3 regions of the Nonomuraea sp. NPDC051191 genome follow, and region 1 is predicted to be linked to each of the others. Evidence: riboswitches for the same ligand, from Rfam matches in the RefSeq annotation. Region 1 holds a riboswitch; each other region holds the start of a gene.

Region 1 (9,395 bases):
ACGTCTCGGCCTCCTCGATCGACATGTCCTCGCAGTGCAGCGCGGTGTCCACGATGATCCTGGCGGCGCGGAAGAGGCGGAAGTCCAGGTGGGCCAGCTCGGTGGCGGGGGTGTCGAAGTAGCCCTGCTCGTGCAGCACCTTCTCGACGTACAGGGCCCAGCCCTCGGTGAAGTACGGCGTCCTGAAGACCTTGCGGACCGTACGCGGGTTGTCCGCCATGTACGACAGGTGCCAGTGGTGGCCGGGGTAGGCCTCGTGCACGGCGATCGAGGGCATCTGGGCGCGCGCGTTTGTCCGCAGGCGCTGGCGTACCTGCTCCTGGGTGAAGTCGTCAGGGGTGAAGGGGACGAAGAAGATGCCCCTGCGCGAGCTGCTGAGCGGCGGCGGCGACAGGTAGTGGGCGACGTACAGCACCGGGCGGGCGTACTCGGCCGACGGCAGGACCTCGCACTCCTCCCCCTCGGCGAAGGTGACGAGCCCGCGCTCGCGGACGAACTCACGGGCCCGCCGGGTCTCGGCCTCGTACTCGGACCGCATGGCCTCCAGGGTGGGCGGGTGGTCGTCCATGAGGGACTCCATCGCGGCCCGCCAGTCCTCGGTGCCGTTGAGGCCGAGGGCGACCCGGCGCATCCGGGCGTCCAGGTCGCTCCAGGCGGCCCTGCCCTTGGCGTGCAGCTCGGCGGCGCCGTAGGTGAGCATCTCGCGCTCGCGCAGCAGGGTGGAGTAGAGCTTCTCCCCCATCCGCCAGGTGCCGCCGCACTGGAAGCCTTCGAGGAAGGCGACCAGCGCGTCGAACGCGTCGGCGGCGGGCTCGGCGGCCTTGGCCAGCCGGGCGCGCAGGGCCTCGTCGGCGACCATCGCGGGGAGCGTGCGGGTGAGGAAGTTGCGGCCGGTACGGGCCTGGCCGAGCCCCCGCGTGACCAGCAGCGGCGCGGCGAGGTCGGGGGCCAGGTTGGCCTGGCAGGCGGCCAGCACGCCGGGCACCTCGGCCAGGCGCGAGACGGCGGCGGCGACGAGCTCGGCCTCCGGCTTGAGCCGCTGCTGGAAGGCGTTGAACAACGATCCGAAGACGGCCGAGAGGTAGAGGCCCGGGTTGCGCCGCCACTCGGGCCAGGATTCGAGCGCGACCGAGCCCCTCAGCTGGGACAGGACCAGGTCTCTGTCGATGGCGTCGTCCAGCGAGTCGGCCGGGGACTTGGAGAGGCGTTCGATCCAGCGGATCTCCTCCCGGGCGCGGTTCTCCCAGGCGGAGGCGGTGAAATCGCCGAGGGTGTGGTCGTAGCCGTCGGCTCCCAATTGGCTGGCGACGACGGGACGGTCGGAAAAGTACCAGTTGAGAAACTCGTCCACCTACGCACCATATCCTGACGTTCATGCCCCTGCAGATCACTGGCGCGCTAGGCGACCCCGACCTCATCCGGCTCCCCTGGGACGTCCCGCTGGCCGACTGGCCCAAGCATCATCTGGTCGATCTGCCGCGCGGCATCTCCCGCCACGTCGTACGGTTCGCCCGGCTCTCCGGCAAGGTCTACGCGATCAAGGAGATCAGCGAGCGGTACGCCAGGCGGGAGTACCAGCTCCTGTGGGACCTGGCCCGGCTGGACGCCCCGGCCGTGGAGCCCGTGGCGTACGTGACCGGCCGCGACGACGACCTGGACGCCGCGCTGATCACCCGCCACCTGCAGTTCTCGCTCCCCTACCGCGCCGTGATGTCGGGCACCCTGCGCCCCGACACGCTCACCCGCCTGCTCGACGCGCTGGCCGTGCTGCTGGTGCGCCTGCACCTGAACGGCTTCTACTGGGGCGACTGCTCGCTGTCCAACACGCTGTTCCGCCGGGACGCCGGCGCCTTCGCGGCCTACCTGGTGGACGCCGAGACCGGCGAGATGCACCCGATGATCAGCGAGGGCCAGCGGCTGACCGACATCGACGTCGCCCACACCAACATCTTCGGCGAGATGCTCGACCTGGAGGCCGGCGGGCTGCTGCACCCGTCGATCGACCCCATGGAGACCGCGGAGGACATCGTCACCCGCTACCACCGCCTGTGGGCCGAGATCACCGACAGCGAGATCATCGACGAGGTCGACTGGCACCGCGTGGAGCAGCGCATCCGCCGCCTGAACCTGCTCGGCTTCGACGTGGCCGAGATGATGGTGCGGCGCAAGGTCGGCACCGGCCGGCTGATCGTGCGGCCGAAGGTGGTGGACGCCGGCCACCACCAGCGCCGGCTGATCAGGCTGACCGGGCTCGACGTGGAGGAGAACCAGGCGCGGCGGCTGCTCAACGACCTGGACGGCTACCGGGTCGCCAAGGGCCTGCGCCACGAGGACGAGGCCATCGTGGCGCACCGCTGGCTCGCCGAGGTCTTCCACCCCACGGTCGACGACATCCCCGCGGAGCTGCGCGGCAAGCTGGAGCCCGCGCAGCTCTTCCACGAGATCCTCGACCACCGCTGGTACCTGTCGGAGACGGCGGGCGGCGACGTCGGGCTGGCCACGGCGGTGAAGTCGTACGTGGACAACGTGCTGGTGCACAAGCCCGACGAGAAGGCGCTGCTGCCCGACGACCAGGACGAGGACGATCAGTAGGCGACGGTGATGCGGGTGCGCGGGTGGGCGTTCTCCGCCAGTTCGTCGGCGATCGCCACCGCGTAGTCCTCGGCCGTGATGAAGCTGCGGCCGTCGGCGTCGCTGAGCAGGTCGTCGTGGCCGATCCGGTAGACCCCGGTGCGCTCGCCCGGCGCGATCTCGGCGGCGGGTGAGACGTAGGTCCAGTTCAGGTCGGTCACCTCGCGGTAGAGCCCGAGCACCGCCCGCGCGGCCCTGGCCTCCTTCTTGTAGATCTCCGGGAAGCCGGGCGTGTCGACGAGGTCGAGGCCGGGGCCGGCCTTGAGGCTGCCCGCGCCGCCCACGACCACCACGCGGCTCACCCCGGCGGTCCGCAGGCCGTCGATGAGCGCGCGGTTGGCGGCCAGGAACGGCGGCTCGGGCTCGGTGCCGTCGCGCGGCGGAGCGATGGCGCAGACGACGGCGTCGTAGCCCTCGGCGAGCGTGGCGGCGTCGTGGACGTCGCCCTTGACGGGACCGCGGCGGCTGACACCGGTGACGTCGTGGCCGCGGCCGGTGAGTTCGGTGACGATGCGCTGGCCGATCATGCCGGTCGCGCCGAACACGAGGATCTTCATGAGAAGCACAGTATCCAATGGATACTGGTTACTTCATCGTGCTATAAGTACCTTATGGATACCGGTGATGCCTTCGACCCGAACTGCCCGACCCGGCTGGTCCTCGACCGGATCGGCGACAAGTGGTCGGTGCTGGTGCTGCTCAGCCTCAGCGACGGGCCGATGCGCTTCACCGTGCTGCGGGGGCGGATCGGCGGGGTGACGCCGAAGGTCCTCACGCAGACGCTGCGGGCCATGGAGCTGGACGGGCTGATCACCCGCGAGGTCTTCGCCGAGGTGCCGCCGCGGGTGGAGTACGCGCTGACCGACCTCGGACGCTCGCTGCACACGCCGATCTCGGTGGTGGCGCGGTGGGCCGAGGAGAACGTTTCCGAAATCATCCGCCATCGTGAAAAAGTCTCGTGAATTGATCTTATTTCCGCACGAGTGATGCTTTTCTTCGCCCTGGCCGTATAAAACCGTATCTCCCGGTAAAACGCGTCCCTTCTGATCTCTTGTGGCCCCCTACGCTTTCCCCGTCCCACGACGGAGGGAGGCTCGCGATGCTGGGAGTGGACACGTGCCTGGCGGAGGTCATGTCGATACCGGGCGCGCTCGACGCCATGCTGGTCGACGGCACCAGCGGCATGGCGGTCGCCTTCAGCAGCGCGTCCGGCGTGGACGCCGACAGGTCCGCCGCCGCACTGACCGAGGCGCTGCGCGCCACCACCGACGGGCTGACCCGGACGTGTCCCGGCGAGATCGTGCGCATCGACGACATGCTCGTCACCACCGACCGGGGGCACCACCTGCTCCGGCTGCTGGAGACGGTCTTCGAGGGGCCGCTGGTCATCTACGTCCGCCTCGACCTGGAGCGCTCGAACCTGGCCCTGGCCCGTTACCGCCTGCGGGCCATCTCCGACCTGCTGACCACCTGAGCCATGGCCGCGCTCGACTCGCTCCTGTCCGGACTCGCCCGCGAACGCGCGACGGGCGCCCTCCGCCTGGGCAGGAACGGCACGATCTACCTGTCGGGAGGGCGCGTGACGTACATGGAGTGCGCCCAGGCGCCGGGCGTCGAGCGGCTGTTCGCGGCCCGGGGGCGGATGTCGGAGTCGGCCCTGCGCGCCCTCCAGGCCGACGGCGGCCGCGCCCGGCTGCTCCAGGAGGGCCCGGTCACCCTGGCCGAGCTCCAGTACGCCGTGCTCGGCGTGGTCCAGGACGCCGCCTTCTTCCTGCTGCCGGTGACCGGCGTGCGGCCGAAGTTCCGGCCCGGGGAGGAACACTGGCTGGGCGGGCAGTGGTTCTTCGACGTCCCGGAGCTGGTGCGCGAATCCGCCCGCCGCCGCGAGCAGCTCGCCGGCATCTGGCCCTCCGCCGACGTGGACACCCAGCCCGTACGGCCGATCCCGCGCCTTCCCGGGCACGGGGTGACGCTCAGCCAGGTGCAGTGGGAGGTCGTCGTACGGGCCGACCAGAAGGCCACCCCGCTGGAGCTGGCCCGGCAGCTCGGCCGGTCGGGCTACTCGGTGCTGCTGGCCGTCAGGAAGCTGGCCGCCGCCGGCCTGCTCGTCCCGCCGGACCCGGTACGGCCCGCGCAGCCCCGGCGCCACCCCGACGACGGGGAGGCGCTGCCCAAGCGGGTGCCGAGCCCGGTGGCCGTCCCCGCCGGCGACGGGCGGACGGGGACGGCCGCCGGGCCGGTGCCGACGGGCGACCCGACCGATCTGACGCTGCTGCGGCGGCTGAAGAAGGCGCTGGAGGAGATGCCGTGAGGTTCCCCTCACGACGCAGGAGGAGGCCACCCGTGGAGCTACGGCAAGAGGTCCTGGCGGAGATGGAGCTCCTGCGCGGACGCACCCCGGACGTCACCGGCAGCGTCGCCTGCACCGTGGACGGCCTGCGGATCGCCGGCGACCTCGACGGCGACACCGGCGAACAGGTGGCGGCGCTGTCGGCGGCGCTGCTCGCGATGAGCAGCCGGATGCTGACCATGGCGGGCCGCGGGACGTTCGAGGAGACCCTCGTGTCCGGCACCGCCGGGTTCGTGGCCCTCTACGCCGCGGGCCCCACGATCGTCCTCACGGTCCTGGCGGGACCCGGCGCCAACGTCGGGCTCCTGCGGCTGGAGGGCAGGAAGACGGCGGCCTCCGTGGCCGCCGTGGCACGCAAGCACTGACCATCCCACCGAAGCGGAGGAAAGCATGGCAGGCATGGACGTCTCCCTCAAGGAGATGATGAGCATCGACGGCACGATCGGAGCGGCGATCGTCGACCACGGCAGCGGCATGGCGCTCGGCACGCTCGGCGGCTCGAAGGAGCTGGACCTCCAGGTCGCGGCGGCGGGCAACACCGAGGTCATCAAGGCCAAACTGCGCACGATGGACTCGCTGGGCCTCAAGGACGGCATCGAGGACATCCTCATCACGCTGACCGCGCAGTACCACATCATCCGCCCGCTCACCGGCCGCAGCGGCAAGGGCCTGTTCCTCTACCTCGCCCTCGACCGCAACCGGGCCAACCTGGCCCTGGCCCGGCACATGCTCAAGGTCATCGAGGAGAAGCTGGAGCTCTGACCGGCCCGTTCACGGCTCCGTGGCGACCTCCGGGCGTACGGCGGCCGCGGAGCCGGTGTGGGCGCTGATCTCGGCGATGATCTCGGGCCAGAGGGGGCGGGGCAGGTCGTGGCCCATGCCGGGGTAGGTGACCAGGCGGGCGCCCGGGATGGCGGCGGCGGTGGCCCGGCCGCCGGCGATCGGGACGAGCTGGTCGTCCTCGCCGTGGATGACCAGCGCGGGCGCCCTCAGCCCGCCCAGCGCCGCCGTACGGTCGCCGGAGGCCATGATGGCGGCCAGCTGGCGGGCCGTGCCGGCCGGGTCGTGGCAGCGGTCGAAGGCCAGCCCGGCCAGCCTGCCGACGCGTTCGCGGTCCAGCTCGTAGCCGGGCGACCCGATGACGGACCAGGTCGCCAGGGCACCGGCGACGACCGACTCGCGATCGGCCGCGGGCTTGGCGAACAGCACCGCGGCGGCCGCCTCGGTCGGCGGGGCCGCCTGGGGGCTGGGCGTGGACATGATCGAGGTCAGGCTCAGCACGCGCGCGGGATGCCGGATGGCCAGCGCCTGGGCGACCATCCCGCCCATCGAGGCGCCGACGACGTGCGCGGCGGGCAGGCCCAGGACGTCCATGAGCCCGGCGCTGTCGTCGGCCAGGTCGTCCAGCACGTACGGCGAGGGCGCTCCCCATGGGGGAACGCCCTCGCCGTGGAGGTGCGTGGACAGGCCCGCGTCGCGGTTGTCGAACCTGACGACGTGGTGCCCCCGCTCGGCCAGGAGTTCGCAGAACTCGTCGTCCCAGTGGATGAGCTGGGCGCCGAGTCCCATGATGAGCAGCAGGGGCCTGCCCGCGGGTGAGCCGAAGCTCTCGTAGGCGATCTCGATGCCGTTGGCGGCTGCGCGCTGGATCACAGCGACCAGAATGTCATTCTGGTCGTCCGGCGTAAAGGCCGGAATGTCCGTGGGTCAGTCGTTGAGGAGCTTGCGCAGGCGCTCGCCGCCGAGCACCACGCCGCCACCGGCCAGGACCAGCACGCCGGCCATGACGGTGCCGCCCATCGCGACGGTCTTCCCGACGTTGCCCTGACCGCCGGCGGAGGTTGCCCCGTCGTCGGCGGGCGCCTCGGCCAGGACCTTGGGGGGCTCGGCCGGGTTGGCGTCGTACCTGCTCCAGGCGCCGCTGGAGAAGGCCACGGGGTAGTTCTTCTTGCCCTTGCCGTCGCCCCACTTGGTGATGACGTAATCGATCTTGATGTGGCCCTGGCCGCCGTTGCCGTCCACGCCGAGGGTGTCGGAGTTGAAGGTGCCGCCGGTCAGCTCGGCGAAGGTCTTGGCGTCGAGGTCGAGCATGACGCCGCGGTTGGAGGGCTCGCCCGGGCCGCGGTCGCCCACGAAGAACGGCATCTTCTTGCCGTTGTAGGTCACGTAACCCTCGGTCATGAGGGGCCAGCTGGGGCTGGCGGCCAGGCCCTTCTGCATGGGCTTGCCGCTGGCGGGAAGACCGGTGTCGCCGGCGCGGCCGGAGGAGTCGTCCCAGAAGTACGAAGCCTTGGTGGATCCTTTGAGCAGGATCTTCTGGTCGTCGCCGGTGTCGGCGTGGGCGCCGGTGGCGGAGATCGTCAGCGCGCCCATGGCGGACACGGACAACAGGGCGAGAGAGCGCAGGCCAAATCGAGACATGAAGCAGTGAAGTCCTTCGCGAGGGGACAGGGGGAACGCGCGTGACTACGGTGCGTAACCGGGCAGAGCGCCGAAAGGGTGGTTACGCGGCGCGTGGGGGAAAGTCAGGGAAGAGACCGCTCAGCAGGCGGTCGTCACTACACTGTCCGGGGGTACGACGAGGTGGTACATGCGTGAAGTCCTCTCCATCTCGCCTACCGGGTTAGCTGACGGGTTCGGGCGTGGAGATGCCCTACCGGCACAGGGCCGGATTCACCCCAATGAGATGGGTCCCCGGTTCCCGACAAGTCGGGATTCGGCGCCAGCTGTCGCCCCTCTCCTGGTAGGGACTACGCCACCAGCTGGTAATTGGTTAAGACGGTACCCAGAGATTCGGACAAATACAAACGAATCGTCATGAACCGGGTAAAGATCTACCTGTCGAGGTAAAGAGAAAGGGGGCACGGCATGCCGTACCCCCAGCTAAATTCGACCTTTCAGCCGCCGCTCTTGCGCCTGAAGGATCTTTTACTCGAGGCCGGGCCGTGCGCCCCGTGGATCTTCGACGGGTCCACGCCCCTGCCACCCGCGGCCGAGTCGGCCTGCTGCCCGCGCTTGCGTTCCAACGCCTCCCGGAACTTGCGCTTCATCTCGTCCTCGGGAGTCTCGCTGACTTCCGGCTCCGGTGTTTCCGCCATGAGGACCTCCTGGTATTGGGGACATCCACAGCTTCGCATGACGCCGCTTACGACGCGAAACCGGCCTCCACTCTGCTCTCCGGCGCCGGCGTCTGCTCCAGCCGCCTGCCGGGCATCATGACCAGCGCGACCAGGGCGATCACCGCGCCCGCCACGCCCAGCGACGGGATCACCACGGCCGCCGCCGAGGCGTGCGCGGCCGCGAGCCCGTGCACGGGCGCGTCCGTGGTGATGACCGACGTGTACGCGGTGCCGGCCAGCGCCAGCGCCACCGAGCCGCCGATCTGCCGGAAGAAGGTGAGGTTGGCCGAGGCGGTGCCGATGTACTGCGGCGCGACGGCCTGCTGCACGGCCACGGTCAACCCCGACAACATCGGCCCCATGCCGAGCCCGATGAGCACCATCCACCCGGCCAGCAGCAGGCCGTCGGTGCGCAGGGTCAGGTTCAGGCAGAGCAGGCTGCCGGCCACCAGCAGGAACGGCGCCCCCACCAGCCACGGCTTGTACGTGCGCGTCCTGGACATCAGCGTCCCCATGAGCGCGCTGCCCGCCACCATGGCCAGCGTCATCGGGTAGATCCTCAGCCCGGACTCGGTGGCGCTGACGTTCAGCGCCTGCTGGAAGTAGCGCGGCAGGAACACCACACCGGCGTACATGCAGAAGGCCGTGAAGAACGAGGTCGCGTTGACCAGCGTGTACGTGCGGTCCCGGAACAGGTGCATCGGCATGATCGGGCTCGACGCCCGCAGCTCGACCAGCACGAACACGGCCAGCAGGACCAGGGCCAGCAGGATCGGCCCGGCCACGGGCAGGGACGTCCAGGAGTTGCTGTCCAGGCCCTTCTCGGTGAGGCCGAGCAGCAGCGCGCTGATGGCCACGCTGAACACCGCGATGCCCAGGTAGTCCGGTCGGCCCCCGCCGCCGGTGCCCGGACGGAACGGCAGCCGCAGCGCCACGATCGCGATCAGCGCGATCCCGAGCGGCACGTTCACGTAGAAGGCCCACCGCCAGCTCGCGTGGTCGGTGAACAGCCCGCCCAGGAACGGCCCGGCCAGGTACGTCAACGCCATCACGCCGCCGAGCGCACCCTGCACCCGGGCGCCGTTCCGGCCGGGCGGGAACATCTCCATCACCAGGGCCAGCGAGAGCGGCAGCAGCGCGCCCGCGCCCAGCCCCTGCACGGCCCGGAACACGATGAGCTGGGTCATGTCCTGCGCCAGGCCGCACAGCGCCGATCCGACGACGAACACCGACATCCCGACGAGCAGCAGCGGCTTCCTGCCGTGCTGGTCGGACAGCCGGCCGTACAGCGGCAC
Region 2 (9,395 bases), on a different contig from region 1:
AGCATCGCGCCGCCGGCGAACGCGCCGGTCCAGATGGCGATCGCGACGCGGCGCTGGCCGTCATCGTGGAACATGTTGCGAATCAGCGACAACGTCGAGGGCATCAACGTGGCGCCACCCACCCCGAGCAGGGCACGGGTGACGATCAGCAGGTCGGCACTGGGAGAGAACGCGGCGACCGCGGAGGCGGCCCCGAACGCAGCAGCCCCCGCCATCAGCAGCCGCCGCCGCCCGACCCGGTCACCGAGCGTGCCCATCGGCAGCAGCAGCCCGGCCAGCATGAACGGATAGATGTCGATGATCCACAGCAGCTGGGCACCGCTCGGCGCCAGGGAAGCGCTGATGAACGGCAGCGCGTAGGACAAGACGTGCAAGTCGACGGAGATCAGGAGTACGGGCAGGACCAGGACGGCCAGCCCGATCCACTGTTTGCGTCCGGCCTTCATGAGCGGCCCTTCTCTCGGAGCGGAGCACCGGCCTGGTGCAGGTGACGCAGCGCCTCGGCGTGCGAGGCGACGAAACTGACTTCGTGGTACGGCAGGCGCAATTGCCGGCAGTGGGCCTGCACGATGGGTTGCGCCAGGCGCAGGTTGGGGGTGGGCATGTTGGGGAACAGGTGGTGTTCGATCTGGTAATTGAGCCCGCCCATGGCGATGTCGGTGAACCGGCCACCGCGCACGTTGCGGGTGGTGAGCACCTGCTTGCGTAGAAAGTCGAGCTTGGCCTCCCCCGTGAGGGTCGGCATTCCCTTGTGGCCGGGGGCGAACACGCAGCCCATGTAGACGCCGAACAGCCCCTGGTGGACGGCGAGGAAGACCAGTGCCTTGCCCGGTGACAGGGTCCAAGCCAGCACACCCAGGTAACAGGCGAAGTGCGCGAACAGCAGCGCGCCCTCCAGGAAGCGCTGTTTCATCCAGGGCTGCCGCAGTGCCCGCACACCGCTGACGTGCAGGTTGAGCCCTTCGAGCAGGAGCAGCGGGTAGAGGAGGAACGCCTGCCGGCCGCCGATGAGCCGGGCCAGGCCGCGCGCGTTGCGTGCCTGTTCCTGTGACCACACGAGGACGTCGGGTGTGACGTCCGGATCGAGTTGCTCGTGGTTGGGATTGGCGTGGTGGCGGGTGTGCTTGTTCATCCACCAGCCGTAGCCGAGGCCGATGGCGAGGTTGCCGCCGAGCCGCCCGAGGATCTCGCTCGGGCGGCGATTGGTGAAGACCTGCCGGTGAGCCAGATCGTGCAGAACCAGGGCGACCTGCGCGAAGACGATCGCGAAGTAGACGGCCAGCAGGAGCTGGAGCCAGGAGTCGCCCAGCCAGTGGAACGCTGCCGCTCCTGCAAGGTAGGCCGCTGCGACGGCGATGATCCGGATCAGGTAGTAGCGGGGGCGCCGGTCGAGGAGCCCGGCCTGCCGGATGAGTCTGGACAGGCGGCTGAAGTCGCTCGCGGCCGTAGCCGCTGCGGTTGCTTGTGCCATGCCGACGACCATACACACGTTTGAAACGCTCGTGCAAAACAGATGTTTGTGACGTTTGTTTGGATAGGGTGGCAGAATGAAAGAGCGAGACAAGCTGATCGAGGGCGCCAAGCGCTGCCTGCAGGAACGCGGCTACGCGCACACCACGGCACGCGACATCGCCAGGACTTCCGGCGCCAACCTGGCCTCCATCGGCTACCACTTCGGATCGAAGGACGCGCTGCTGGCCAACGCCATGATCGAGGCGACCGCCGAGTGGGCCGACAAGCTGCGCCAGGCCATGGCGGGCGAAGTGCCAGGCGAGGGGGATGGGAAGTTGTGGCAGCAGGCGATCGAGCTGCTCGACCTCCACCGCCCAGTCTTCGTGGCCAGCATCGAAGTCTTCGCTCAGGCCGAGCGCAGACCACAGCTGCGCCAAGCATTGGCCGACGCTCAGGAGGCCGCACGCCTGGAATTGACCTACTGGCTCGCTGAAGGGACGTCGCCTCCAGCGACGCAGCGGGCGGTCGGCGCCTTCTACCTGACCTTGCTGACGGGGCTGATCCTGCAACGTCTCATCGACCCGGAACGCGCCCCCACCGCCGAATCACTGACGGAGGCGCTGCGTGCCGTGCGTGCACGTGCCGGCGCATGACGGCGATACCTTCTATCACCCTGCGTCAAGCTCTGCTGGTCGTGGACGCGGTGAACGGTATGTGCTCCACCGACCGCCTGGCCAACACGCGCCTGCTGGCACAGGAAGTGGAGGCAGTGATCGCGTTGGGCGCGGCAGCGGTATGGGCGGAGGAAGGGTACGCTCTGTTGGACATGATCAAAGCATGGACGACATGCGAGCGCCTGGCGGTCATCGCCGCCGCCGAGCGATTCTGGGCATGTTCCGAGGGTGGCTATGAAGAGGGGCTGCGAGCAGTAGGACTGCTGCCCGAATCATGAGTCCGGCTTGAACCTGCGGACAGCCGCTGGCGGTACCCGCGAGTAACTTAGCCGGACGCTTCGGCAGGGCACTGGGTCGGGATAGGCGCGGGCGGACCCGGCTGGCCGGGCAGTAGCCCGGTCAGCGCAGTTCGGATGGCGGCCCGGCTCACTCGATGCGCACGGGCGAGAGCCGCGATCGAAGTGCCATGGTCAGTGAACGGCGAACGCACCTCTGCAAGCTGGGCGCCAGCGCGGGCGGGCGGCCACGGTAGCGGCCTTCGGCTTCGGCTTCGGCGGCGATCCCTTCGACGGTCAGCTCGTTCTGTATGTCGTGCTGGAACTGCCCGACCGAGGTGACGTTGATGAGCGGCGCGGTCGTGGCGTCGTTGGCCGCGAGGTCATGGAAGTTGGACAGGGGTCCCGACAGGACGCGCAGGGCGACGCCGCGGGCCGGGCACCAGTCGCGTACGGCGTGGATGTCGACCGCTAGGAGCTGTTTCTTAGATCTGCTGACTGATCGTGCCTGCATCGTCACGATTGGCCTATGGGTCGAGGTGACTTAACCAACGCGGAGTGGGAGCGGCTTGAGCCGCTGCTGCCCGAAGGTGGCCAGCAGGGCGGCCAGTGGAACGACCACCGAAGAACGATCAACGGCGTGTTGTACCGGGCTCGCACCGGCCTGCCCTGGCGGGACCTGCCCGAACGATTCGGCCCCTGGATCACGGTCTACAAGCGGCACCGCCGCTGGTCAGCCGATGGCACCTAGCAGCGATTGCTGACCGCGATCCAGGCCGAGCAGGACGCCCAGGGCCAGGTGGACTGGGACATCTCCGTGGACTCCACCACCGTCCGGGCGCATCAGCACGCCGCCGGGACAAACCGGGGCGATCAGGTGCTGGAGGTACTGGCCGCCCGGCTGGCGGAGGTGGTCAGACTGGGGAATGTCTAGGCCGTTCCCGTGGCGGGTTCACCACCAAGATCCACCTGTCGGCGGACGGCCGATGCCGGGCACTGTCGCTGGTCCTGACACCGGGCCAGTACGGCGACAGCCCGCAGCTGGAGCGGGTGCTGCGGGCGGTGCGGGTCCCTCGCCTGGGGCTGGGACGCCCGCGTACCCGACCCGACAGCGTGGCCGCGGACAAGGCGTACCCCTCGCGCGCCAATCGCGTCTATCTGCGACGCCGTAAGATCCGCCACACCATCCCCGAACCACGTGACCAGCGCGCCAACCGCATCGGGCGCGGCTCTGCCGGGGGACGGCCCACCGGCTTCGATGCCGAGCGCTACAAGGCACGCAACATCGTCGAACGGGCTATCAACCGGCTGAAGAACTTCCGGGCCGTGGCCACGCGCTACGACAAGCGCGCCTACATCTTCCTCGGCACTGTCACCCTGGCCGCCCTGATCATCTGGCTCCGAACCTGATCTAAGAAACAGCTCCTAAGCCGGGCGCCGCGCCGCCGCTGCTCGACATCGAGCCGCGCCTGCAGGTCGCGATTCCAGGCGGCGACCCGCTCGTCGGTCCACACCAGCGCCTTGGGCCGTTCGGCGTCAGGGAGTTCGACGACCGCGGCCGGGTTGAAGTCGATGAGCCGGTCCTGCTTGATCGCGATGTTCAGCGCGTGCCGGAGAGTGGCGCGGATGCGGTGCATCATGGCCGGACCGACCGGCCGCCGATACCGCACCTTCGCCCGCTCCTCGAGATCGCCACTGACGCGGGCGGTGGTGATGACGTCATTGAACTCCTCGATCGCATCGAACATCCCCGCCACATCCGACACCCGCAGCCGATCCAGCCGGATATCACCCAGGTAAGGGGTGAAGTACAGACGGATGTGCGCCTCGTACGAACGGCGCGTAGTCACGTCGATCTTCCGCTTGCGGCGCAAGAACTCCTGCATCCATTCGGCGACCGTGACGGTGGGGTTGAGGTCCTGACGGGTGCGGACCTTGCGCCGTACCTCCTCCACCGGCGGCAACGCCTTGTTGTCCTTGAGCGTGGCCAGCATCAGCTCGGCGATCTTCCGTTGCACGTGCGGGTCCTCATCCAGCGCCAGCAGCGCCCGGGCCTGCTCCAACTCCGCCTCGACCTCCTCCAGCGTGGCAAAGCCCCGACGCCGCAGCGGATTACGCCGCCGACCGTCCGCGTGCGCCGGCAGCTCCAGCTGGTAGGCCCACCGGCCATGGGTGCTGCTCCACCGCTCCCCTCCTCCGGGACGACGCAGCTTCGGACATGCCTTACCCAGCCTCTTGCCCGTAGCCTCGTCGCGGCAGGAACACGTCTTGAAGGTGGTTCCGTTCATCTGTGTCGTCTTGCCCTTCATCTCCTGATCGGCTGCTGACCGCGTCGTCACACCTCGACAACGCGTTCCTTCACACCCCACGACCGGCTGGACACGCCATCGCCCCTGCGATGCGCCCATGCGCGACCCGACCGGCGGGTTTTCTGACACACCGCACAGGGCACGATCACGCCCGTCCGGCGGCCCACGGATTGACAGCGGTACCCAGGGCCCGGTTCCAGCCACCCCGGGGCACGCACACGCCCGGGAACAGCCGTCGCGGAACACCCATGGGGCCGTTAGTCGGGGGCGCTGGTATCGACGCCCACCTTCACCGCCCGCGTCAAGCGATATCCGCTGGTCATGATCCCTGGCCACTCGCATGCTCCGTCCACGGTGGATATGGCGTGCCCGAGGGGAGGCCGGCCGCAAGTGGCCTCCGATTGCATACATGACGGCCTCCCGGCCGCCGCGGCGGGAACTGTACGGTCAGCATCCTCATCCCGATCCGGCGTGCAAGCCTGCCCCGGTCACTTACCTAAATACCGACGTGCTGGTCACCCTCAAGGACGGCGTCTTCCCGCTGGTCGCCCTGGCCGAGGGCAAGAACGCCGTGGCCCGCGGCCTGATCCGGACCGGCGACGGCGCTTCCGCTCCCAAGGCCGACGTACGCCCCCGCGAACTGGACGGCGACGTCGTCCGCTATGCCGAGCTCCGGCCGGCCGAAGGCGTGCGCCTGGCGGCCAAGGAGCCCGACCGCGTCGTCAGGCTGGAGCTGACCGGCAGCATGATGGCCTACGACTGGGCGATCAACGGCAAGAAGTACGACCCGAAGATCATCTCCCCGGTACGGCCGGGCGAACGCGTGCGGCTGTCGTTCGTGAACCGGACCACCATGTGGCACCCCATGCACCTGCACGGCCACACCTTCGCCCTGGCGGACGGCGGCGTCCGGAAGGACACCGCCATCGTCCTGCCCGGCAGCACGCTGAACGTCGACTTCGACGCCGACAACCCAGGGCTCTGGATGATCCACTGCCACAACATCTACCACGCCGAATCCGGCATGATGACCCTCCTCGGCTACCAGCAGACCTGATCCGGGTACACGGCCGCCACCATCACTGGCGGCGGCCGTGGCCGCGGTGGGCCGCATTCACCAGGCGCCGAATGGTTCGATCCGAGGCTGCCTCCTTCCTGGTGAAGTTGGCGCCCTCGCCTTCGTGCTGCTTCTCAGCCGCAGCTTCGCGCCGGCCCTTGCCGTCGCGCAAACGGGACATGGGGTCATCGCCCCCGCCCGGCGGCCAGGCATCCTGCAGTTCGGCTCCACCCCCTCGTACGCGACGTTCGTGGACGTGTGGCGAGCAGCCGAAGCGCTCTCCGCCGTGATGCGCCACATTGGAGCATGAGCCGGGCCGACACAAGGCGCCGGCCTCACGGCTTCGCTCCTGACACACGAAAGTGGCGCAGGGCCACGCCCTGCGCCACTTTGCTGCCCTCACCATCGCACTGGAGAGGAATCCTCGGTCGACTGTCAGGCCTTGTACTGCGGGTAGCCGTACCCGACCACCTGGGACTTGGGCCGGACGCGCTCCTCGACCTTGCCGTTGCCGGTGTTGCCCTCGATAGCCGTGATCGTGCCGTCGCCGTTGTCCTGCTTGACCAGCCCCACGTGGTCGATGCTCTCGACGGACTTGTCGTCCCAGGAGTAGAAGACCACTGCGCCGGGCTTGGCCTGGCTCCCCCAGTGCTTGTTGGCCTCGAACCACTTGGCGTAGGTGACGGTGTAGGCGTCCCAGCCGACGGTGGACCGGGCGCCGGCCTTCTCCCCCACCCAGGAGACGAACATCGCGCACCAGGGGGCGTTGGCGTAGGACTGCAGACTGCCGCCGTCGCGGGCCACGGTCTCCTTCGCGCGGGGCGAGGACATGTACCAGCTGTGGAACGGGGTGCCGCCGCCCGCGGCGTTCTCGGTCACACCGACCTGCGACTCGGCGATCTTCAGGACGGACTGCGCGCTCACCTGCCCGGCGCTCTTCTCCTCGGCGCTGTGCGAGGCGACGGTGTCGGAACGTGCGCCGGACGCCTGGTCGGCGAAGACCGGGGCTGCGGTGAGAACCGCGCCGGCGGCGACGCTCACGCCGAGGGCGAGGCGAGTGAGGGTGGCGGGCGTCAGGGCACGGGTGAAGGCGTTGATGGTCATGAAGAGGTATTGCTCCTTGCTTCCATTCCGCCTACCGGGTTAGCTGACGGGTTCGGGCGTGGAAGTGCCCTACGGATGCCCTCGCGGGAGGGTGTTCCGATTCACCCCACAGAATGTGGGTCCCCGGTTCCGCGTGTTTGTCCGTGCGGATTCGGCGGCCGCGTCGTTCTCCGTGTTCACACAGATCAGAGGCGGTCTCGGCAATGGTCGGGACGTACTGTGGCGCGGATGTTCACCCGGCCTACGTCGTAACTGACATTGAAGGTATGCGAATGGCATAGAGCGGTACAAGCCAGCTACGGAGAAACGCTTCAAAAAGGCCTACCAGGCAGGCATTTAACCGACCAATTCTTTACCTTGGCACGCCGCCTGACCGTTGTCCCCGGCCGGGGATCAAGAAGGACAACGGCCGGAACCTCGCCACCACCCAAGCCGGGGAGGAGTGAGACGGCGGCGGCCACAAAGGCGACCACGGTCGCGATGCAGGTGCAGCGACCACCTCTCCAGGCTGCAGAGACCGGCCGGGTTAGCGGCGGTAATCGACCACGCACGCCACGGTGTTGAATCGCCGTCAACACCACGGACCATGCGCCCCCGTCCCACGCGAAGCCAGCGTCACGGCATACCACCACACCTGGCATCTCGACAGCGCATGCTCTTGAAGTCAGGCGCCAGACAGGCACGGACGAGCGACGAGCGCCCAGGGGTCCCGACAGCCTTCGAGACGGGATGGTCTGTCCTCTATCGGCTCTCCTCTGGCTCGAAACCGATGAGGAGGTTGAAGGCGCCGGTCAAATGGTCGGCCGAGACCAGGCCGACCGTCTCGGCCATCACTCTGTCACCCCAGCCGGGTGTACGCAGCTCAGCCACGCCCCCATCGGTGATGAAGGACGGCTTGACGAGTATGTCGACTGCCACCGTGATCAAGTCAGCCCCGCGGGCGTCGGTCGTCTCATGGTCCGGCCGGTCACCGTACACCCCGGCTCTCGGATGCCGGGGAAAGTGGCTCCATGGCGGAGACTCGGATACGCTCCCATAACTCGAACATCGATGTTTGAGTTACGGGAAGGGCAGTAGCACGTGGTACCGCGAGAAGCATCGAAAGAGGTACGAGCGCCGGCAGCGGCCGGCGCGCCCGGATACCCCCAGAAAGTGCGTCGGCGCCGCAGCGAACAAGCCCGCCCCAAGGGCATGCCCGGCGTGGCACGTGCGGCGCAGCGGTCGGCCGCCGACCAGGACGGGCAGCGCTTCACCGACACAGCGTTCCCTCTCCTGGCAGAGAACCGGGGTCGCTACCTGCCGGTCCGCCTCATCGGGCGTTTCAGGGCACGGTCGGCCAGAGCGGAAAGCACCGATCACCCCATGCGACGGACTCTACGTTCGTCACGACCTCGTTACCGACCCGCTTCACGGAGACCCACATGCGTAGCGACGCCCCCCTTGGGGATGACACCATCGTCGCGCTGCTGTTGGCAGGACTGATCTTTCTGGCGGCCCTGACGCTGGGCGTATGGAAATACCTGCAGATGATCCACCCGGAGCGGCACAGGGCTCACCCCTATGTGGACATCGCGCATCGTGCCGCACTGCTGTATTCCTTCGCGACCTTACTGATCGCGGTCTTCGTCGAACTGAGCGGCTGGCCGGCGGCAGTCGATCTCGCCGCGGCGGGAGTCGTCGTGGCGTTCTTCATGGCGGCGATCGTGAGCTATGTCCTTCACGGTTGGCGCCGGGACACCAACAACCAGTTCCACCATCCAGTCCGCGGCACAACGGCGTTCATGACGGCGCTCATCGTGGGCGAGATTGGCGGCTTCGCCGTTCTTCTCGCCGGATTCTTGCAAGCACAACTGCTCTGAACCTTGCTCGCGAGGAACGAGGCGATCGATTGCCACAGGCGCGAGCAAGCAGCAGGCCGAGCAATAGCTACAGGAAGTCCGCCACCTCACTCCGGACCGGCTGCGGTGACGACGCCGCCCCCCGGACAGCACCAGGAATGGACCCAACGCCATCGAGGGATTCTGAGCTTGACGCCCCCGCCTGGTAGGCGAGCTCCGCCTCAGGCGGCCAGTGCCGATTGGATGGACTTGGTGACCACGTCGGCCGCGTCGGTCCGGGCCAGGCGTCCTTGGCGTACCTCGTTCGCCGCGCCGTGCATGATGTAGTGGGTAAGGCTGACCAGCCAGGCGGTAGGCAGGTCGGTACGGAAGACGCCCTGATCCTGGCCACGGTGGACGAGTTCGGCCATGCGCTGGACGGGTTCGGCGTGCAGGTCCTGGATCCGTCCAGCGGGTAGGACTTCCTCGGCGGCAGCCAGCAGGGCCGCCGACTCGGCCACCAGCTCCCAACTGGACGCCAACAGACGGCCCATGGCTTCGCGTGCGTCCCCGGTCAGGTCGACGGAGGCCAGCAGCTTGTCGCCCTCTCGCAGCGCGTCGACAAGTGCCGCCTCGATGAGGTCGGCCCGAGTCCGGAAGTGTCCGTACAGAGTCATCCGCCCGACGCCGGCAGCCAGCGCGATGTC
Region 3 (9,395 bases), on a different contig from region 1:
ACGTAGAGCCGCTGGTCCTCGGGGCTCCAGTTGGTGAGGTTCTTCCAGATCGTGCGCTCGATGTCGAGGTTGCGGAAGACCCGCTTCGGCGGCACCGACCGGTCGATGACGCCCACGCTGGTCTTCTCCACCTGCGTGCGCAGCACCTCGGCGACCTCGTCCACGAACCTGCGGATGAGGGCCTTGGCGTTGGCCAGCGCGACGCCCGACAGGTTGGACTTGTCGCGCAGCAACTGCTCGATGAGCGACATGCTGGGCGTGAGCTGCCTGGCCAGGGCCGGGTCCGCCAGCACCTCGCGCAGGCGCATGCGCTTGACGAGGTCGCCCTCGATCATGGCGAGCACGGCGGCCAGCTCTTCGTTGCCCGGCCCGTTCCTGAGGCCGCCGGGCTCGCAGCCCATGCCCTTCTCGAACCAGCCGGCGTCCTGCTTCCAGCGGGCCAGCTGACCCGCCGAGACGTCGCCCGTGCCGGTGGAGAACACGTTGAGCAGCAGCTTGGAGACCAGCGCGGCGCGGCGCACCTCGCCGCCCTCCTCGTGCTCCTTGTCCGCCATCAGGTCCTGGAGCTCGTCGCCCAGCTCGGGAAAACGCTGGACGAGCGTGTCCACCGACACGCCGGGGTCGAGCAGCGCGGGCGGCAGCTCCAGGTCGCCGACGATGCCCATGCTGGCCGTCTCCAGCGCGGGCTGCTCGTCGGCCGAGAACAGCCGCGACATGAGCCGCCAGTACAGCACTTGACGCCTGGTCTCGTCGGCGCTCGTGGTGGGTTCGGTCATTTCCGCAGCAGCCGTCCTGCCCGTTCGCGCAGCACGGCGACCACGTCACCGGCCTTGGCCTCGGCCTTGACGACCTTGGGGTCGGTCGGGCCCGTCGCCCAGTCGCCGTTGTGCACGGTGACCGGCTTCTTCTTGACCGTGGCCTGGACGGCGAGCGGCTGCAGCAACCACCTGCCGCCGTCGCGGCGCACCAGCCCGATGCACGCCGAGGACGCGGCCACCAGCTCCGGCGTGAGCGGGCAGCTCGTCGGGAGCCGGTCGAGGTCGAGGGTGAGCTTGTTGCCGCCCAGGTCGAGGACGTGCCCGTCGACCGTGTACCCCTCGACCAGCACCGGCTCGGCGATGCGTACGGGATGGCGGTCGAGCGGCGGCGTGGCCGGGGCCGACGCGCCCGCGAGCTGAACCCGCGCGGTGGTGAACGGATCGGCCTCGGCCCCCGTACGGGCGCGGTCGTCGTGCCACAGCAGGTCGCCGCCGGGCAGCAGCGGCATGCCGTCGATCTCCACGGACCGGTGCTCGGCCAGCGCGCCCATGAGCACGGGCCGGCCGCCGAACAGCCGCCACACCGACGGCCCGACGATGGTGTCGACCTTGGCCGCCGCGACGCTCGTCCGCACCAGCCTCGCCTGCCCCCCGGCCTCCTCCAGGACGCCGTGCACCTGCACGCGGACGACCGTGGCATGCTCGTGCACGTCGGCGCCGAGGATCAGCAGCCGCCCCGACACCGGCTCGGGCACGCCGTGCCACGGGCCGGACTGGGCGAGCAGCAGCCCGCGCGTCCACAGATCGGCCCACCGCCTGACCGGCACCCTGTCCATGGTCGCCACCGGGGACGACGCCCGCAGCTCGGCCGCCAGCCCGTCGAGCAGGACGGCGAGCCCGCGTGACCCGGGCACCGCGAGCAGCGCCTCGATCACCTGGTCACCGCCGGAGACGAGGTCGTCGTCGACGCCCCGCCAACCGGTGATCGCCAACTCCCGCAACCACACCCGGCACCCGGCCAGCACGTTCTCCGGCACCCCACCATCGGACGCCGCCCCTGCATTGACCTCCGTCGCACCGCCGACAGACGCCGCCCCTGTGTTGGCGTCAGTAGTGGCGGCCGAAGGCCAGGAGGTGCGGCTGCGGCCCAGTGCCTGGTCGAGGCGGGCGAGCAGGGCGTCGTGCACCGCGCCGAACAGCGCGGCACGCCCCCCGGCCAGCGCCGCCAGATGCTCGTCGGCGACCGACCCCGCGGTCACCTTCTCCGCCGCCTCGGCCAGCCGGTCGCCGAGCGGGGAGCCCGCGAGCGCCCCCGCCAGCGCGGCCAGCGCCGCCGCGTCCTCCTCCGCGACCCGGGCGAACCCGTGCCCGAGCGCTCCGTCGAACCCCGCGACGAGCGCGAGCGCCTCCTCCACCCCGGCCGGCCCGTCGCCGACCAGCTCCCCAAGCTGTACGTCGAGCATCACCGCACCTCCCCCATCGCCGGGAACCAGTGCAGCTCGGCCAGCGGCTCGGTGCTGTCCGGCACCTCCAGGTAGGCCAGGTGGCGCAGGAACCGGCTGAACACCACGGCCGCCGGCGTCCGCTGCGGGGTCCCGTTCAGCGCGCTCATCAGGCCGGCGCCTTCGGGCACCTCGACACGCAGGTAGCGGGCCACCCGGTCGAGGCCGTACTGCAGCACGGCCTCGTCGGCCAGCATGCGGATGTGCTTGCACGCGTAGCCGTGCAGCGCGCCGCACGGGCGGTTGTTGTTGGTGCTGCAACTCAGGTCATGGGTGCCGGCGGCGATCGACGAGACGTAGACCCGCTCGATGTCGGACCCGCTCGACACGACCCCCTGCAACCTGCCGTCAGCCAGCTCGACGAAGGGCACCTTCGCCAGCTTGCGCGGCTGGACCGGCGGCACCACCCGCACGACGCTGCGCTGCTCCCACGCGGTTTCGTCCGCGTCCAAGATCTCGACCTCCAGTCCGACGGCATGCTCACGCCGACAGCCAACTTCGATGGGCTTGATCAACAGATCCGGAAATCTACCGGAGGCCACCGACATACCGGGGCCGAACGATCATCTGGCCAGTACGCCTTCCGCGACCCCGACGGCCACGAGCTGCACCTCTACTGGGAGTCGGAGTGGTACGAGCCGCCGGAGGAGCTTCGCCCGTCGCCCAAGAACCAGCCGCAGGTCTTCCCCGCCACGGGCGTCGGCGTGCGCCGGCTCGACCACGTCAGTTTCCTGGCCGCGCAGGCGGCGGCCGGCGGCGCGTTCGTCAGGGACACGCTCGGCGCCCGCGTCACCGACGCAGATCATGCCGGACAGCGGCCGGATCTCGGCCCAGTGGCTGCACTTCGCGAACAAGTCCTACGACCTCGTCTGCACCGACGACCGGTCCGGCTCCAGCGGCCGGCTGCACCACATCGCGTTCGCCACGAACAGCCGGGAGGACATCCTGCGGACCGCCGACCTGTGCCTCGACCGCGGCGGCTTCATCGCCGGAGCCGAGGTCAAGCAGCCCGGGCGCTCCGCACCCGGCCTACGCCGTTCACGGCGTGACGGCCGTCCAGGTCGGGTGGTCGCCGGGGGTGAGTTCCGTGAAGCCGGGGAGGTCGCGGAGTGCCGCTTCGGCTCCGCCCGGCGTGTACGTCGCGATGATCCGCAGCGGCCGCCACCCCGTGTTGAACGTGGAGTGCAGCGTGCCCTTCGGGATGTAGATCGCCTCACCGGCCCTGACCGGGAACTCCGGGTCGTCGCCGACGGTCTGCCGCCCCTCGCCCTCGATGACGTAGAGGACCTCGTCGGAGTCCGGGTGGAGGTGGCGTTCGTGCCCCTTGTTCGGGTTGATGATGACCTCGCCGAACGTGGAGGACGCGCCCGGCACGGCGTCGGGCGTCACGTGCCATTTGATGGCCCCCCAGTCGAAGAGCATCGTGGGAAGGGCGTCCGGCCGTCGGTGCATGGCGGGTTCCTCCCGGTCAGAGCTGCTTGAAGGCGCGGACCTGCTCGGCGATGGCCCGCTCGGCGGGCAGGCGTTCCATCGAGGACGCGCCGAAGAAGCCGGCGATGCCGACCGTCTTGTCCTGGATGTGGCGTACGTCGTCGGGCTCGGCGATGGGGCCGCCGTGGCACAGGACGATGATGTCGGGGTTCACGGCGACGGCGGCGTCGCGCATCTCCTGGATCCGTACGGCGGCCTCGTCGAGGCTGATCGCGGTGACGGCGCCGATGCTGCCCTTGGTGGTCAGGCCCATGTGCGGGACGAGGATGTCGGCGCCCGCCCGCGCCATGGCCGTGGCCTGCTCGGGGCTGAACACGTAGGGGGCGGTGAGCAGGTCGCGCTCGGCCGCCAGCTTGATCATCTCGACCTCCAGGTCGAAGCCCATGCCGGTCTCCTCCAGGTTCGCCCGGAAGACGCCGTCGATCAGGCCGACCGTCGGGAAGTTCTGGACGCCGGTGAAGCCCATGCGCTTCAGCTCGTCGAGGAAGTGCGGCATCAGCCGGAACGGGTCGGTCCCGCACACCCCGGCCAGCACCGGCGTGTCCTTGACGACCGGCAGGACCTCGCCCGCCATCTCCACGACGATCGCGTTGGCGTCGCCGTACGGCATCAGGCCGGCGAGCGAGCCGCGGCCGGCCATCCGGAACCGCCCGGAGTTGTAGATGATGAGCAGATCGACCCCGCCCGCCTCGGCGGATTTGGCGGACAGCCCGGTGCCGGCGCCGCCGCCGATGATCAGCTTGCCTGCCTCCCGCTGGGCGCGCAGCCTCCGTAGTGCCTCGTCGCGATGCATCAGGCCCCCTTCTGGATCAGTTGGTGCAGCCGGTCGGCGGCCGCCACGGCGAACTCCGCGCTGTTGATGTCCTGGTCGCTCTGGACGACCTCGACGGGGCTCCCGGCGACGGCCGCGAGCACGGCGTCGAAGCAGGCCGCGTCGGCCCGGGGGTCGTGGAACGGCCCGCCCTCGACGTCGACGGCCGAGACGCCGCCGCGCGGCACGAACAGCGTGACGGGCCCGGAGGCGCGGGCCAGCCGCTCGCCGATCGCCCGCCCGATCTCGGCGTTCTCGGCGGGGGTGGTGCGCATGAGCGTCACGGTGGGGTTGTGGACCAGGAGCTGCCGTGACCTGAAGCGGTCCGGCACGGTCTCCATCGGCCCGAAGTTGACCATGTCGACCGCACCCAGGCTGACGACCTGCGGGACGCCGGCGTTCCCCGCGGCGGTCAGGCGGTCGGGGCCGGCCGACAGGACGCCGCCGACGAGCTCGTCGGCCAGCTCGGTGGTGGTCAGGTCGAGCACCCCGGCGAAGTGGCCGCCCGCCGCCAGCGCCTCCATGGCGCGTCCGCCCGAGCCTGTGGCGTGGAAGACCAGCACCTCGTAGCCCAGGGACTCCAGCCGGGCCCGCGCGGCGTCCACGGCGGGCGTGGTGACGCCGAACATCGTGGCCGCGACCAGTGGTTTGTCCGCGCCGGACGGCTCGGCGCCGGCGTCGTACGAGGCGGCCATCGCGCTGATCGCGGCGGCGGCGTTGGCCAGGATGCGGCGGGAGATGGAGTTGACGCCCGCGACGTCGACGACGCTGTACATGAGCGTCACGTCGGTCTCGCCGACGTAGGCGGACACGTCGCCGCTGACCATGGTCGACACCAGCAGCTTGGGCAGGCCGACGGGCAGCGCCCGCATGACCGCGGCGGCGATGGACGAGCCGCCGCTGCCGCCCAGCGCGAGCACGCCGCCCAGCCCGCCGCGGGCGTGCAGCTCCTTGGCGACGGCCGTGGCCCCGGCCGCCATCGCCGCGAGCGCGGCGCCGCGGTCGCCCGCGCTCCTGAGCCGGTCGAGGTCGGTGCCGGCGGCCCGCGCGACGGCCTCTGCCGGGACGTCGGCGGCCAGCGCGGAGGCGCCCATCACGCCGGTGTCCATGAGGACGACGTCCTGCCCGGCCCGGACGATCAGATCGCGGACGAGGGCATACTCCTCCCCCTTGGTGTCGAGGGTGCCCAGCAGCAGAACCGCCATGTCAGACCTCCTACGATCGGCTCCTCGACCTTACCCGTTGATCTCCGGGCGGGCTGTCAATGCCGGAGCGATCGCGGGGTCACCGGACGCCGAGGACGTCCACTCCGTGCTCGGACAGGGGGCGGGAGCCGAAGATGCGGCGTTCGTCCTCCGTGATGGGGACGTCGTTGATGCTGGCCTCCCGGCGGCGCATCAGCCCGGACTCGTCGAACTCCCACTGCTCGTTGCCGTAGCTGCGCCACCACTGGCCGGTGGCGTCGCGGGACTCGTACTGGAAGCGGACGGCGATGCGGTCGCCGGTGAACGCCCAGAGCTCCTTGCGCAGGGCGTAGTCCAGCTCCCGATCCCACTTGCGGCGCAGGAACGCGGCCATCTCGGCGCGGCCCGTGACGAACTCGCCGCGGTTGCGCCACACGGAGTCCTCGGTGTACGCGAGCGCGACACGTTCGGGGTCGCGGGTGTTCCAGGCGTCCTCGGCGGCCTGGACCTTGATCCGGGCGGTCTCCTCGGTGAACGGCGGAACGGGCGGGCGTGTCATGTGATGTCCTCTCATATCGAGAGAACGGGCGTTCTCCCGGGGTGTGCGATAGCGTAGAGAACGAGCGTTCTCCGCCGCAAGCACCTGGAGGAGTGTCATGGATCACGAGCAGCTGCTGCTGGACGCCGCGGGCGACCTGTTCTACCGCCGCGGCGTGCAGGCGGTCGGCATGGACGAGATCCGCGCCGCCTCCGGCCTCTCGCTGAAGCGGCTCTACCAGTGCTTCCCGTCGAAGGAGGCGCTGGTCGTGGCCTACCTGCGGCGGCGCGACGAACGCTGGACGGCCTCGCTCACCGCGTACGTGACGGACGCCGGCGACCGCATCCCGGCGGTCTTCGAGTGGCTGGAACGCTGGTTCACCGAGGACGACTTCCGCGGTTGCGGCTTCGTCAACGCCTTCGCCGAGCTGGGCGCCGGTTCGGCCGCCGTCCGTACGGCGGTGCGCGCACACAAGGAACGCCTGCGCGCCTACCTGAGCTCGCTCGCCGAGAAGGCGGGCGCCGGCGATCCCGGCCTGCTCGCCGAGCAGTTGCTCACCCTGATCGACGGCGCCACCGTGACCGCGATGATCTCCGAGGACCCCGGCGCCGCCCGCTCGGCCGCCCAGTCCGCCGCCACCCTGGTCGACCAGCACACACGCGAAAGAGCGCACCCCCCGCAGGGAGTGCGCTCTTCACAGGAGGGAGATCAGGCGGCGTACGACGGGTAGCCGTAGCCGACGACCTGGGAGGCCGGGCGGACGCGCTCCTCGACCTTGCCGTTGCCGGTGTTGCCTTCGATCGTGGAGATCGTGCCGTCGCCGTTGTCCTTGACGACGAAGCCGACGTGCTGGATGTCGCTCAGGCTCTTGCTGCCGCTCCAGGAGAAGAAGACGACGGCGCCGGGCTTTGCCTCGGTGCCCCAGCGGCCGTTGGAGGCGAACCACTTGGCGTGCGAGACGGTGTAGGCGTCCCAGCCGACCTGCGGGCGGGCGCCGGTCTGGTCACCGACCCAGGAGACGAACATCGAGCACCAGGCGGCGTTCACGTAGTCCTGGCGACTGCCGCCGTCGCGGGCGACGGTCTCGGCGGCGCGGGGCGAGCCGGCGTACCACTTCTGGAACTTGGTGCCGCCGCCGTTGGCGTCCTCGGAGACGCCGACCTGGGCGCGGGCGGTGGCCAGGACCTGGGCGGCGGTGACGTTCACCTTGCCCTTGGCGCTCTCGTCGGTGGCGCGCTTGTCGGCCACGGTGGCGACACGCGGCTGGGCGGCGGCCACGCCGGCGACCTTGGCGGTCTGGGCGGCGGTGCCGGCGGTGGCGTGGACGGTGTCGGCGTTCACTGCCGCGTGCGTGCCGAGCACACCGGCGACGGCGGTCGCGCCGAGGGCGATCTTGGCGAGGTCGAGCTTGTAGGCACGGTGAAGACGGTGCTTGGCCATGAGGGATTACTCCTTGTGCTTCCGTGCCGCTTGCCGGGTTAGCTGACGGGTTCGGGCGGGAAGCTGCCCTACGGCACCGTGGTGCCGATTCACCCCGATGGACACATGGGTCCCCGGTTCCGCGCACAGGCGGATTCAGCGGTCTCTGGTCAGGCAAAGGGCTGACGCATCGTCTTCCCGGGCCCAGGAAAGGGCCTGAAGGTATATCTGCGACGCCCGGACGCGGTGTATCCGCGCCGACTCTGTACAACACGGGTCCCGCTGGGGTAATTCCCCGGCAATGACATCCCTACCTGGGACGTCTCCCCGTTCGGCTGTGTACAACCAAGCTACCCGGCGAGTAATTCCAGGGCAAATGGAGGGCATTGTTCAGACGGTGCGTAGGAGAAACGCTACGCACCGCGAAGAATCGTTTCAGGCCACGTGCGCCTTTATCGCCACGCTCGTGAGGGCCAGCAACAATTCCAGATCGGGCTCGGCGTCGACCTGCACGGCGACCCAGGCGCGGTCGCGGCAGGCATGGACCTGATCGCACGCCTGCAAATAGGGCTCCAGGCGTCCGATGGCGGGGGCGGTGAGCCGTACGTGGACCTCGTCCCGGCCGGCCAGGCGCAGGATCTCGGTTCCGTGTACGGCGAAGGCGACCTGTCGCCCGGTGCCGCTGACGTTCAGCGACGGCCAGGACCGTAACTCCGCGACCGCGCGGACCACGTAAGGTCCGCGGCGCGTGGGCGTCCGCCGCCAGGCGGAGATTCCTGCCACGCTCCCATGCTGGGCCACGGCTCACCCCGCCGTCAGCCCCCGTTCCTGAACCGTTATCCCCTCGTGAACGGGCACATTCGGGGTCTGACCGGCACGATTACGGACGCCTGACCGATACGTATTGACGCTCCCGCAGGCAGAGGCTACCGTCGATTCACAACTTAAAGGAAACTTTCCTAATAGTTTCCCCAGAAGTCTCCCATCCCACTCCCCACACACCCCCCAACGGATGTCGGAGCGACATGAAACACACCATTCTGAGCAAGGTCCTGGCAGGAATGGCGGCATTGGCCCTGCCCCTGACCGCGGCCGTCGCCGTCCCACCGATCGCCTCCGCCAGCACGGTGGCCTTCGCGGCGGCCTGGGCCCCGTGGACCGCGTACACCGCGGGCACGGTCGTCACCTACAACGGCGTGGACTACGTCTGCCTCCAGGCGCACACCTCCCAGCCCGGCTGGGAGCCGCCGAACGTGGCGGCGCTGTGGAAGGTCTCCGGCGGCGGCGGCAGCGACACGACCGCGCCGTCGGTGCCGGGCAACCTGCGCTCGACCGGCGTCACGAACAACAGCGTGGCCCTGGCCTGGGACGCCTCCACCGACAACGTGGCCGTCACCGGTTACGAGATCTACCGCGGCGGCACTCTCGTCACCACCGTCACGGGCACCACGTACAACGACACGGGCCTCACCGCGAGCACGGCCTACACCTACACCGTGCGCGCGCGTGACGCCGCCGGCAACCGCTCGGCCAACAGCAACCAGATCACCGCCACCACCACGGGCGGCGGCGGCGACGACAAGACCCCGCCGACCGTGCCGGGCAACCTGCGCTCGACCGGCGTCAGCAGCAGCAGCGTCTCGCTGGCCTGGAACGCCTCGACCGACAACGTGGCCGTCACCGGTTACGAGA

The links. Region 1 has a riboswitch for cyclic di-AMP ahead of ACIA8R_RS09635 (hypothetical protein). Riboswitches for the same ligand answer to the same signal wherever they lie in the genome.
Region 2: another riboswitch for cyclic di-AMP. It lies ahead of ACIA8R_RS46220 (CHAP domain-containing protein); the one in region 1 lies ahead of ACIA8R_RS09635 (hypothetical protein).
Region 3: another riboswitch for cyclic di-AMP. It lies ahead of ACIA8R_RS39380 (CHAP domain-containing protein); the one in region 1 lies ahead of ACIA8R_RS09635 (hypothetical protein).

What each region holds. Positions count from the first base shown of each region.
Region 1 covers NZ_JBITEZ010000003.1:251,887-261,281, forward strand. Annotated here, with positions in the region: gene ACIA8R_RS09590 (DUF885 domain-containing protein) at 1-1,351, opposite strand, end outside; gene ACIA8R_RS09595 (DUF4032 domain-containing protein) at 1,375-2,592, shown strand; gene ACIA8R_RS09600 (NAD(P)H-binding protein) at 2,586-3,188, opposite strand; gene ACIA8R_RS09605 (helix-turn-helix domain-containing protein) at 3,243-3,593, shown strand; gene ACIA8R_RS09610 (roadblock/LC7 domain-containing protein) at 3,731-4,105, shown strand; gene ACIA8R_RS09615 (hypothetical protein) at 4,109-4,942, shown strand; gene ACIA8R_RS09620 (roadblock/LC7 domain-containing protein) at 4,975-5,346, shown strand; gene ACIA8R_RS09625 (hypothetical protein) at 5,372-5,743, shown strand; gene ACIA8R_RS09630 (alpha/beta fold hydrolase) at 5,753-6,634, opposite strand; gene ACIA8R_RS09635 (hypothetical protein) at 6,689-7,402, opposite strand; cyclic di-AMP (ydaO/yuaA leader) riboswitch at 7,579-7,713, opposite strand; gene ACIA8R_RS09640 (DUF5302 domain-containing protein) at 7,879-8,079, opposite strand; gene ACIA8R_RS09645 (MDR family MFS transporter) at 8,127-9,395, opposite strand, start outside.
Region 2 covers NZ_JBITEZ010000023.1:150,076-159,470, reverse strand. Annotated here, with positions in the region: gene ACIA8R_RS46265 (MFS transporter) at 1-446, opposite strand, end outside; gene ACIA8R_RS46260 (fatty acid desaturase family protein) at 443-1,471, opposite strand; gene ACIA8R_RS46255 (TetR/AcrR family transcriptional regulator) at 1,548-2,105, shown strand; gene ACIA8R_RS46250 (hypothetical protein) at 2,102-2,404, shown strand; gene ACIA8R_RS46245 (hypothetical protein) at 2,553-2,915, opposite strand; partial or broken gene ACIA8R_RS46240 (IS5 family transposase) at 2,931-3,811, shown strand; gene ACIA8R_RS46235 (hypothetical protein) at 3,754-4,710, opposite strand; gene ACIA8R_RS46230 (multicopper oxidase domain-containing protein) at 5,219-5,767, shown strand; gene ACIA8R_RS46225 (hypothetical protein) at 5,805-6,077, shown strand; gene ACIA8R_RS46220 (CHAP domain-containing protein) at 6,203-6,871, opposite strand; cyclic di-AMP (ydaO/yuaA leader) riboswitch at 6,885-7,038, opposite strand; gene ACIA8R_RS46215 (hypothetical protein) at 7,613-7,798, opposite strand; gene ACIA8R_RS46210 (hypothetical protein) at 8,293-8,730, shown strand; gene ACIA8R_RS46205 (TetR/AcrR family transcriptional regulator) at 8,931-9,395, opposite strand, start outside.
Region 3 covers NZ_JBITEZ010000016.1:27,384-36,778, forward strand. Annotated here, with positions in the region: gene ACIA8R_RS39335 (VWA domain-containing protein) at 1-776, opposite strand, end outside; gene ACIA8R_RS39340 (hypothetical protein) at 773-2,221, opposite strand; gene ACIA8R_RS39345 (hypothetical protein) at 2,221-2,712, opposite strand; gene ACIA8R_RS39350 (hypothetical protein) at 2,824-3,114, opposite strand; gene ACIA8R_RS39355 (cupin domain-containing protein) at 3,299-3,712, opposite strand; gene ACIA8R_RS39360 (phosphoenolpyruvate hydrolase family protein) at 3,729-4,544, opposite strand; gene ACIA8R_RS39365 (Tm-1-like ATP-binding domain-containing protein) at 4,544-5,767, opposite strand; gene ACIA8R_RS39370 (nuclear transport factor 2 family protein) at 5,847-6,305, opposite strand; gene ACIA8R_RS39375 (TetR/AcrR family transcriptional regulator) at 6,403-7,014, shown strand; gene ACIA8R_RS39380 (CHAP domain-containing protein) at 6,993-7,724, opposite strand; cyclic di-AMP (ydaO/yuaA leader) riboswitch at 7,738-7,875, opposite strand; gene ACIA8R_RS39385 (luciferase family protein) at 8,139-8,486, opposite strand; gene ACIA8R_RS39390 (glycosyl hydrolase family 18 protein) at 8,729-9,395, shown strand, end outside.